2 regions of the Nocardioides houyundeii genome follow, and region 1 is predicted to be linked to the other one. Evidence: predicted binding sites of a transcription regulator. Region 1 holds the regulator's gene; the other holds the start of a gene.
The links. The regulator LexA, encoded in region 1, represses DNA repair genes until DNA is damaged. The targets are predictions, from matches to a motif close to TCGAACANNTGTTCGA.
Positions count from the first base shown of each region.

Region 2: a site for LexA is predicted at 1,684-1,699, ahead of C0R66_RS05285 (HNH endonuclease signature motif containing protein). Genes of this name have one in related genera too.

Region 1 is NZ_CP025581.1:3,047,310-3,051,175, reverse strand. It holds gene C0R66_RS14585 (ATP-dependent DNA helicase) at 1-1,463, shown strand, start outside; gene C0R66_RS14580 (sulfotransferase family protein) at 1,457-2,188, opposite strand; gene lexA (transcriptional repressor LexA) at 2,245-2,973, opposite strand; gene C0R66_RS14570 (GNAT family N-acetyltransferase) at 3,081-3,866, opposite strand, start outside.
Region 2 is NZ_CP025581.1:1,089,384-1,093,249, reverse strand. It holds gene C0R66_RS05295 (transposase) at 1-1,079, shown strand, start outside; RNA gene ssrA (transfer-messenger RNA) at 1,220-1,589, opposite strand; gene C0R66_RS05285 (HNH endonuclease signature motif containing protein) at 1,837-3,123, shown strand; gene C0R66_RS05280 (amidohydrolase family protein) at 3,142-3,866, opposite strand, start outside.

The DNA.
Region 1 (3,866 bases):
ACCACCGCGAGTGCCTCGGCGCCGCGCGCTGCGCCTTCGCCGCCGAGTGCTTCGCCGAGCGCGCCAAGGAGAAGGCCCACAAGTCGCACCTGATCGTCACCAACCACTCGTTGCTGGCCATCGACGCCATCGAGGGGGTCCCGATGATCCCCGACTACGACGTGGTGGTGATCGACGAGGCCCACGAGCTCACCGCCCGGGTCACCCAGGCCGCGACGGACGAGCTGGCGGTCAACGACGTGGAGCGGGCCGCGCGTCGGGCCAACAAGTACGTCGCGGATCGGGGCGGCGCCAACAGTCCCGCCGACGACCTGGCGGACGCGGCGGACGCGCTGGCGGACGCGCTGGCGATGACGCCCCCGGGTCGGATCGACCAGCGCACCGACCAGCTCTCCGACGCCCTGGTGCTGGTGCGCGACGCGGCGCGGGCGCTGGCCTCGGCCTTCGGCAAGGAGGAGGGCGGCGACGTGGACGCTGCCCGCACCCAGGCCAAGGGCATGGCCCAGGAGGTCTTCGCCACCGCCGAGCGGATGGCGGCGGGCAAGGACTCCGACGTGATGTGGCTCAACGAGGCCCGGGACCGGATCCCCGCCCGGCTGGCGATCGCGCCGCTGCAGGTGTGGGGCCAGATGCGGGACCGGCTGCTGACCGACAAGACCGTGGTCTTCACCTCGGCCACGCTGATGCTGGGGGGCGACTTCAACACCGTCGCGGGCAGCGTCGGGCTCAAGCCGTCCGAGCGGATCGACACCGGTGCGCCCGAGGTCGAGGCCGAGGGTGCGCTGCCGTGGCAGGGCCTCGACGTGGGGTCGCCGTTCGACTACGGGCGCCAGGGCATCCTGTACGTCGCCCGCCACCTGCCGCCGCCGGGACGCGACGGGCTGGGCAAGGCCCAGCTCGACGAGATCGTGGAGCTGATCGACGCGGCCGAGGGACGCACGCTGGGGCTGTTCTCCTCACGGCGGGCCGCCGAGACCGCCGCCGAGGCGGTGCGCGAGCGGCTGCCGCACCTGACCACCCTGGCCCAGGGCGAGGCGCAGCTGCCGGAGCTGGCGCGGCAGTTCGTGGAGGACCCGCACACGATTCTCTTCGGCACGCTCAGCCTCTGGCAGGGCCTCGACGTGCCCGGCGAGACCTGCCAGCTGGTGCTGATCGACCGGATCCCGTTCCCGCGGCCCGACGATCCCCTGATGAGTGCTCGGCAGCGCGCGGCCGACAAGGCCGGGGGCAACGGCTTCATGCAGGTTGCGGCCACCCACGCCGCCTTGCTGCTGGCCCAGGGTGCGGGGCGGCTGATCCGCACCACCACCGACCGCGGCGTGGTCGCGGTGCTGGACCCCCGGTTGGCCACCGCGCGGTACGGCGGCTTCCTCAAGGCGAGCCTGCCGCCGATGTGGACCACGACCGACCCGCAGGTGGTGCGCAAGGCGCTGACCCGACTGGCCGGCGGCTCGGGTCAGTAGCCGAGGATCTGGTAGTCCCGCCGGTACATCGCCTCGACCATGCTGCGCAGCGAGTCGGAGACCTCACGGGTGCTGCCAGGGGAGCCGGTCTGGTTCTGGGCCACCGTCGGCACCGCCGGTGCGCCGACGCGGCGGCAGACCTCGGCGAAGTCCTCGTCGAAGGTCTCCAGACGTCCCACGAAGTCGACCTGGCTGAGGTCGATGAGCCGGGTCTGCAGCGCGAGGTGCTGGTCGGTGCCCGGCACCTGGCCGAGGTCCTGGTCGGCCACCCAGCGGGCGAACTCCTCGACGTCCTGCATCTTGCGGTGCGTGGGCTCGTCGAAGTGGAAGTAGTTCATGTCCACGACCTTGTTGTGCCAGGCCGAGACGAACCGGTCCAGCGGATCGCGGACGAAGGCGAACTTGAAGTAGTCCTCGAACACGTCGATGGGATAGCGGATCCGCATCGCGTGGTCCACGTCCAGGGGCACCCCATGGGTGGTGAAGTGGTGGCGGATCGTGCGGGTGGCCACCTTGGCCACTCGGAACCAGATGAACCGGTGCTCGTGGCCCACGGTGAGGTTGTAGCTCAACGGGGAGAGGCGGCGGGACGCGCCGCTGTGGCGGTCCAGTTCCTTGAGGAGCGTCTGGCTCTCGTCGGTCAGCTTGAACCGGTCGTCAGGCTTGGTGCGGAACTGCTCGGAGGAGAGGTCGGCGGGTTCGGCATCTCGTCGGCTTCGTCGCACCGCCGTGAGATTACACGACCCGCCGCCTCGTCTCCGGAGTGGCGAGGGCCCCTGGCTCAGACCCGTCGCAGGACCGCGGTGACCTTGCCCAGGATGGTGGCGTGGGTCCCGTCGATCGGCTCGTAGGCGTCGTTGTGGGGGAGCAGCCAGACCTGGCCGTCCTTGCGCTGGAACGTCTTGACCGTGGCCTCACCGTCGATCATGGCGGCGACGATCTCGCCGTTGGAGGCTTCGGGCTGCTGCCGGATCACGACGTAGTCGCCGTTGCAGATCGCGGCGTCGATCATCGAGTCACCGGAGACCTCGAGCAGGAAGAGCGTGCCGTCGCCCACCAGCTGCTGCGGGAGCGGGAAGACGTCCTCGACGCGCTCCTCGGCCAGGATCGGGCCACCGGCGGCGATCCGACCGACGACCGGCACGTAGCGGGCGGCCGGCGCGGCGTCGCCGACACCGGTGGGGTCGAAGATCGTCTCCTCGTCGCTGCTCATGGCGCGACGGGCCGCCATCACCTCGGGCAGGAACACCTCGAGAGCCCGGGGCCGGTTGGGGTCGCGCTTGAGGAAGCCCTTCTCCTCCAGCACCTTGAGCTGGTGGGCCACGCTGCTGGAGCTGGTGAGGCCGACCGCCTGGCCGATCTCGCGCATGCTCGGCGGGTATCCACGCTGCTCGATCGCGTCCTTGATGGTGGAGAGCACCCGCTGCTGCCGCGGGGTGAGGCCGGTGGCGTCGGGAGGGCCGTCGGGCAGGGCCACGACCTTGCCCTTGGTCTCGCGCGGGTTGGCCATCCGGTGTCCTCCTGGTGTGGTGCGATCTCGGTGGTCTCACCGTAGTCGGCACCGGACCGGAGTTCAAACACCTGTTCGAACGGCGTGTTGCCTCGGCTCTGGTTGCCTCAGGTCTGCGGGTGCCACTCCCAGGTCACCACGTTGAACTTGGTGCGGAAGCCCAGGTCGACGTACACCTGGTAGCCCTCGTCGTTGGAGAGCACGGTGGCGGTCAGCGCCTCGGTGTGCGCGGCTCGGTTGAGCATGGTGGCGCACAGGGCCTTCGCGATGCCCCGGCCCCGGGCGTGCTCGCTGGTGCTGACGTTGGCCAGCATCACGCTGGTGCCGCGGCGGTGCATGGTGCTGGCGCCCAGCGGTTCGCCGGTGACCAGGCTCCGGGCGATGAAGAACTGGGTGTCGGCAGGGTCGAGGGTGTCGAGGAACTGCAGGTGCTCGGCCTCAGTGCCTCGGGGTAGGCCGAAGCCGGAGAACAGGATGGAGCTGACGGGTTCGAGGTGGTCGGGCCAGGCGACGTCGATGTAGACGTCGTCCGGGGTCCCGGGATCGACGGTCTCCTGCAGCGCCAGGTACATCGCCGGGCTCTCGCGAGGCACCATGCCGGCCTGCGCCAGGGCTGCCTCCAGCGCCGGGGTGGTGGTCTTGGGGGTGGTGACCCACCGGAACGGGAGTCCGCGCTCGAGGTAGGGCCCCAGGAGCGCTGGGACGCGGGTCGGCACGTCACGCGCCGAGATGCGCGCGTGCGTGATCACGTTGCCCGCGGGAAGAGGCAGGTGCGACCAGTACAGGAGTGCGTCCGGCTCGTGAGTGGTCTGGAAGACGGGGGAGAGGGACATGGCCTGCTGGAGAGCTTCGAGGTCTGCCTCGATGATCGCCATCGGCGTGGTCAGCGTGTC
Region 2 (3,866 bases), 1.9 Mb from region 1:
CGTGGCTCTGTCCCGACGCCGCATGGGGTGGGAAGACGGCCAAGAGCGGCGCGCAGGTCGGCATCTACGGTTACAAGGCCCACGTCATCGTCAACACCAACGACCCGGCAGGCAAGCAGGCGCTCCCCGTCCTGATCCAGGCGCTCGAGCTCACCCCGGCGAACGAGGACGTCGTCGACGTCTCCCTGCGCCTCATCGACCAGATCCGGGCACGCGCACCCTTCGTCCGGCTCATCGGCGACCGACACTACGGCTACAAGCGATTCGACCGATGGGCCATGGAGCTGTGGCGACGGCGGATCCACCAGGTTCTCGATCTGCGTGCCGACAAGCCCGGCGTCATGGACCAGTACGGGTCCAAGGTGATCGACGGCCGCCCCCACTGCCCCAGGATGGGCGCTCACCTGGAGACGCTGGTGCCGTCTGACGAACCCGAGAAGCAGACCGAGTTCAGGCAGCAGATCGCGGAACGAGAGAAGTTCGCGTTGCGCATGGTCAAGGGCCCCTTGGCTTCGCCGGGCAAGACGGCAGCAGGTGAGCACGATCCCAAGTTGGGAATCACCCGGTGGCAGTGTCCTGCCGTCGCCGGCACCGTCGGATGCCCTCTCCGCCCGGGCACCGTGGGATTGGCCCGACAGGCGGGGGCACCCGTCGTACCGCACCCCCCTGAGGCCGAGGTCGACCAGGATCTTCCGCGGTGCTGCACCCAGCAGACTATCCAGATCGAGTCCGGCACGCCCATGAAGTACCTGCAGGAGGAGTACTGGGGCAGCAAGGAGTGGGGACTCATCTACGCCCTGCGCTCCGCCGTCGAGGCCGTCTTCGGCAACATCAAGAACCGCGGCACCGAGGACGTCCGACGAGGGTTCGTCCAGGTCGTCGGCCTGCCACTCGTGACGCTTGCCGTCGCTGCAGCAGCCGCCTGCCACAACATCCGCATCCTGGAGAAGCACGGCCGCGAATCAGGCGAGCAGTTCGCCAGTCCGCTGATGAACCACCCCGTCGACGGAGAACTCATCGAGAGCCTCGTGCTCCGCGGCGACGAGGTCTTCGAGCACCTCGAGCGAACCGCCGCATGAGAACACCCGCCTGAGGAGCCAAAAGGGCCCCCACCACGAACGTGGTGGGGCCCTTCTGTAGCTAGAGGGGGCTGGTGAGGGCCTCCCGAACCGTGTCCCATTTCGGGAAACGGTTCGGGTCCATTTCGGGAAAGCCCTCGTGGTGGAGCTGCGGGGAATCGAACCCCGGTCCTCGAGCGCCGATCCAGGTCTTCTCCGGGTGCAGTCAGTGTTGTCGCTTTTCTCGGCCCCGGCGCTCGCACAGACACGTCGCCGACAGGCCCAGTCAGGAAAAAGTCCCGATCACCCCTCCTGACAGGAAGCGATCAGCAAGTCCCCTAGATGAGGCCTGGATCCGGGACGGAGACGGATGCCCGGTCAGACCCTTCGATCACTGCTCAGGCAGCGAGAGCGAAGTCGTTGCGATTAGAGTTGGCAACTGTGTTTTCCAGCGATCGTTTACGAGATGGCGCTGGCTTCTCGACCCGCTTCTCCTGGAACTAACGTCCCAAGTCGAAACCGATCAGCCCCTCTTGAGTTGTGTCGTGCAGTCTACGGTGCCCAACCGGCAAAGCACGACCGGTATTCCACCGCGGGCGTGCCACGGGAACCCTTGCGCATCTATTCGAACAGATGTACGATCGAATCAGTGCACCGGGCTGCCGGTGCCGGACGGGGTGACCACGGTCTCCTGGCATGGATAGGCCCTCGATGATGCGCGGCTCCTCGCCGTTGCTGTCGACGGATTCACTGTCGTCCTCATGCCAGGAGCCGGTCCATGGACCCTTCGTCCTCAACTGAACACCCCGTGCTGGCGTGCACCAACGCGATCGTGGCGGCGCTGCGGGAGGTCGCCGGTGTGGACCCGCTCTTCATGACCGTGGCCCAGAAACGACAGGCACTCCTCGCCCTGGATCAGGCGACGACCCGGCTGCACGCCCTCCAGCTCCGGGTCACCGCTGCGTCTGCCGACGTCGCCGACTCCGAGGGACACCGCGACATCGCAGCCTGGCTCACCGCGCGCACCCGCGGCCATCGAGCCACCCATCGGCGCACCCAGTGCCTGGCCAACGCCATCGAGCACCGGTGGCACGCCCTCGGCGGAGCGCTGGACGAGGGCCGGGTCAACCCGGACCAGGGGCACGCCATCGCTCGCGCCCTGGACGACCTCCCCACCGACCCCGCCAGCGGCGTCACCCCGGCGATCCGGCAGCAGGCCGAATCCCACCTGATCGCCGAGGCACGCCACTTCGGCCCCACGGAGCTACGGCGTCTGGGCGCCAAGATCCTCGAGGTCGTGGCGCCGGACCTCTTCGAGGACACCGAGCGCAAGAAGCTCCTGGACCAGGAGCGCAGAGCCCGCACCGGATGCACGATGTCGATCCGCGACCTCGGCGACGGCACTGCCCTGGTCAAGGCTCGCGTCCCGGTGTCCGTCGCCACCCGACTCCAGAGCACGCTCGAGGCCTTCACCTCCCCGCGCCAGCGAGGCACGGGGTCGTCCAACACCGGAGCATCCGGCACAGGCGCGTCCAGCCTGCTCGGCGAGAAGGTGCCGTACCCCACGAGGCTCGGCCGGGCGTTCTGCGCGCTGCTGGAGGGGCTCGACCCGAGCCGGCTCCCGCTGCACGGTGGCGACGCCACCACGCTGGTCCTCACCATGGACCTGACCGCCCTGCTGGAGGGCCTCGGGACCGCCACCCTGCAGAACGGCGAGCGGATCAGCGCCGGAGAGGCCCGGCGGCTCGCCTGCACCGCGAAGCTGGTGCCCGCCGTCCTGGGCACCGCCTCGGAGCCACTCGACCTCGGCCGTAGTGCGCGACTCTTCAGCCCCGCGCAACGCCGGGCCCTGGCGGTGCGCGACCAGACCTGCCGAGCGGCGGACTGCGACATCCCCGCCACCTGGTGCGAGGCCCACCACCTCACGCCCTGGAGCGCCGGTGGTGCCACCGACCTGGCCGACGGCGTGCTGCTGTGCAGCCACCATCATCACCGCATCCACGATGACCGGTACCTGCACGAACGCCTCCCCAACGGGGATATCCGCTATGCCCGGCGCCGATAGGAGCCGGCCTGGCCTTAGTCAGCGCTGGAACAGTGCTGCGCCGTTCTCCCAGCAGACCGCACGCAACCAGTCGTGCCCGAGGTCGAGCCGCTCCAGCGACTCGAGCTGGTGCAGGTAGGGGTAGGGGATGTTCGGGAAGTCGGAGCCGAGCAGCACCTTGTCCCCCAGGTCCGCCAGCCGCGGCAGCAGGTCTGGCGGATACACCCCGCCCATGCCGGCGAAGAAGTCGGTGAACGCCATGGTGGTGTCGAGTCGGACCCGCTCGTACGACTCCGCGAGCGCCAGGAACTCGGCGTACTCCGGGGCGCCCATGTGAGCGATGACCAGCGCCAGGCGTGGGTGCCGCCCCAGCAGCTCGGCCACCGGCCCCGGTCCCGTGTACGGCGTGGCGATGGGACCGGAGCCCGCGTGCAGGACCACCGGCGTCCCAGCCTCGGCCAGCACGCCCCACGCCCGGTCCAGCAGCGGGTCCGTGACATGGAAGGCGCCCACCTGCACGTGGACCTTGAAGACCTCCGCGCCGGACTCGAGGCGCCTGCGCACGTAGTCGGCCGCTTCCGGCTCGGGGAAGAACGTGGCGCAGTGCAGTGCTTCCGGGGTGCGGCTGGCGAAGCCCGCTGCCCAGTCGTTGAGGAACTCCGCCATGTCGGGCTTGTGGGCGTAGGGCAGCGCGGTGAAGTGCCGCAGCCCGAAGGAGCGCAGCACCTCGACCAGCGCCTCCTCGGTGTCCCGGTAGCGCAGCG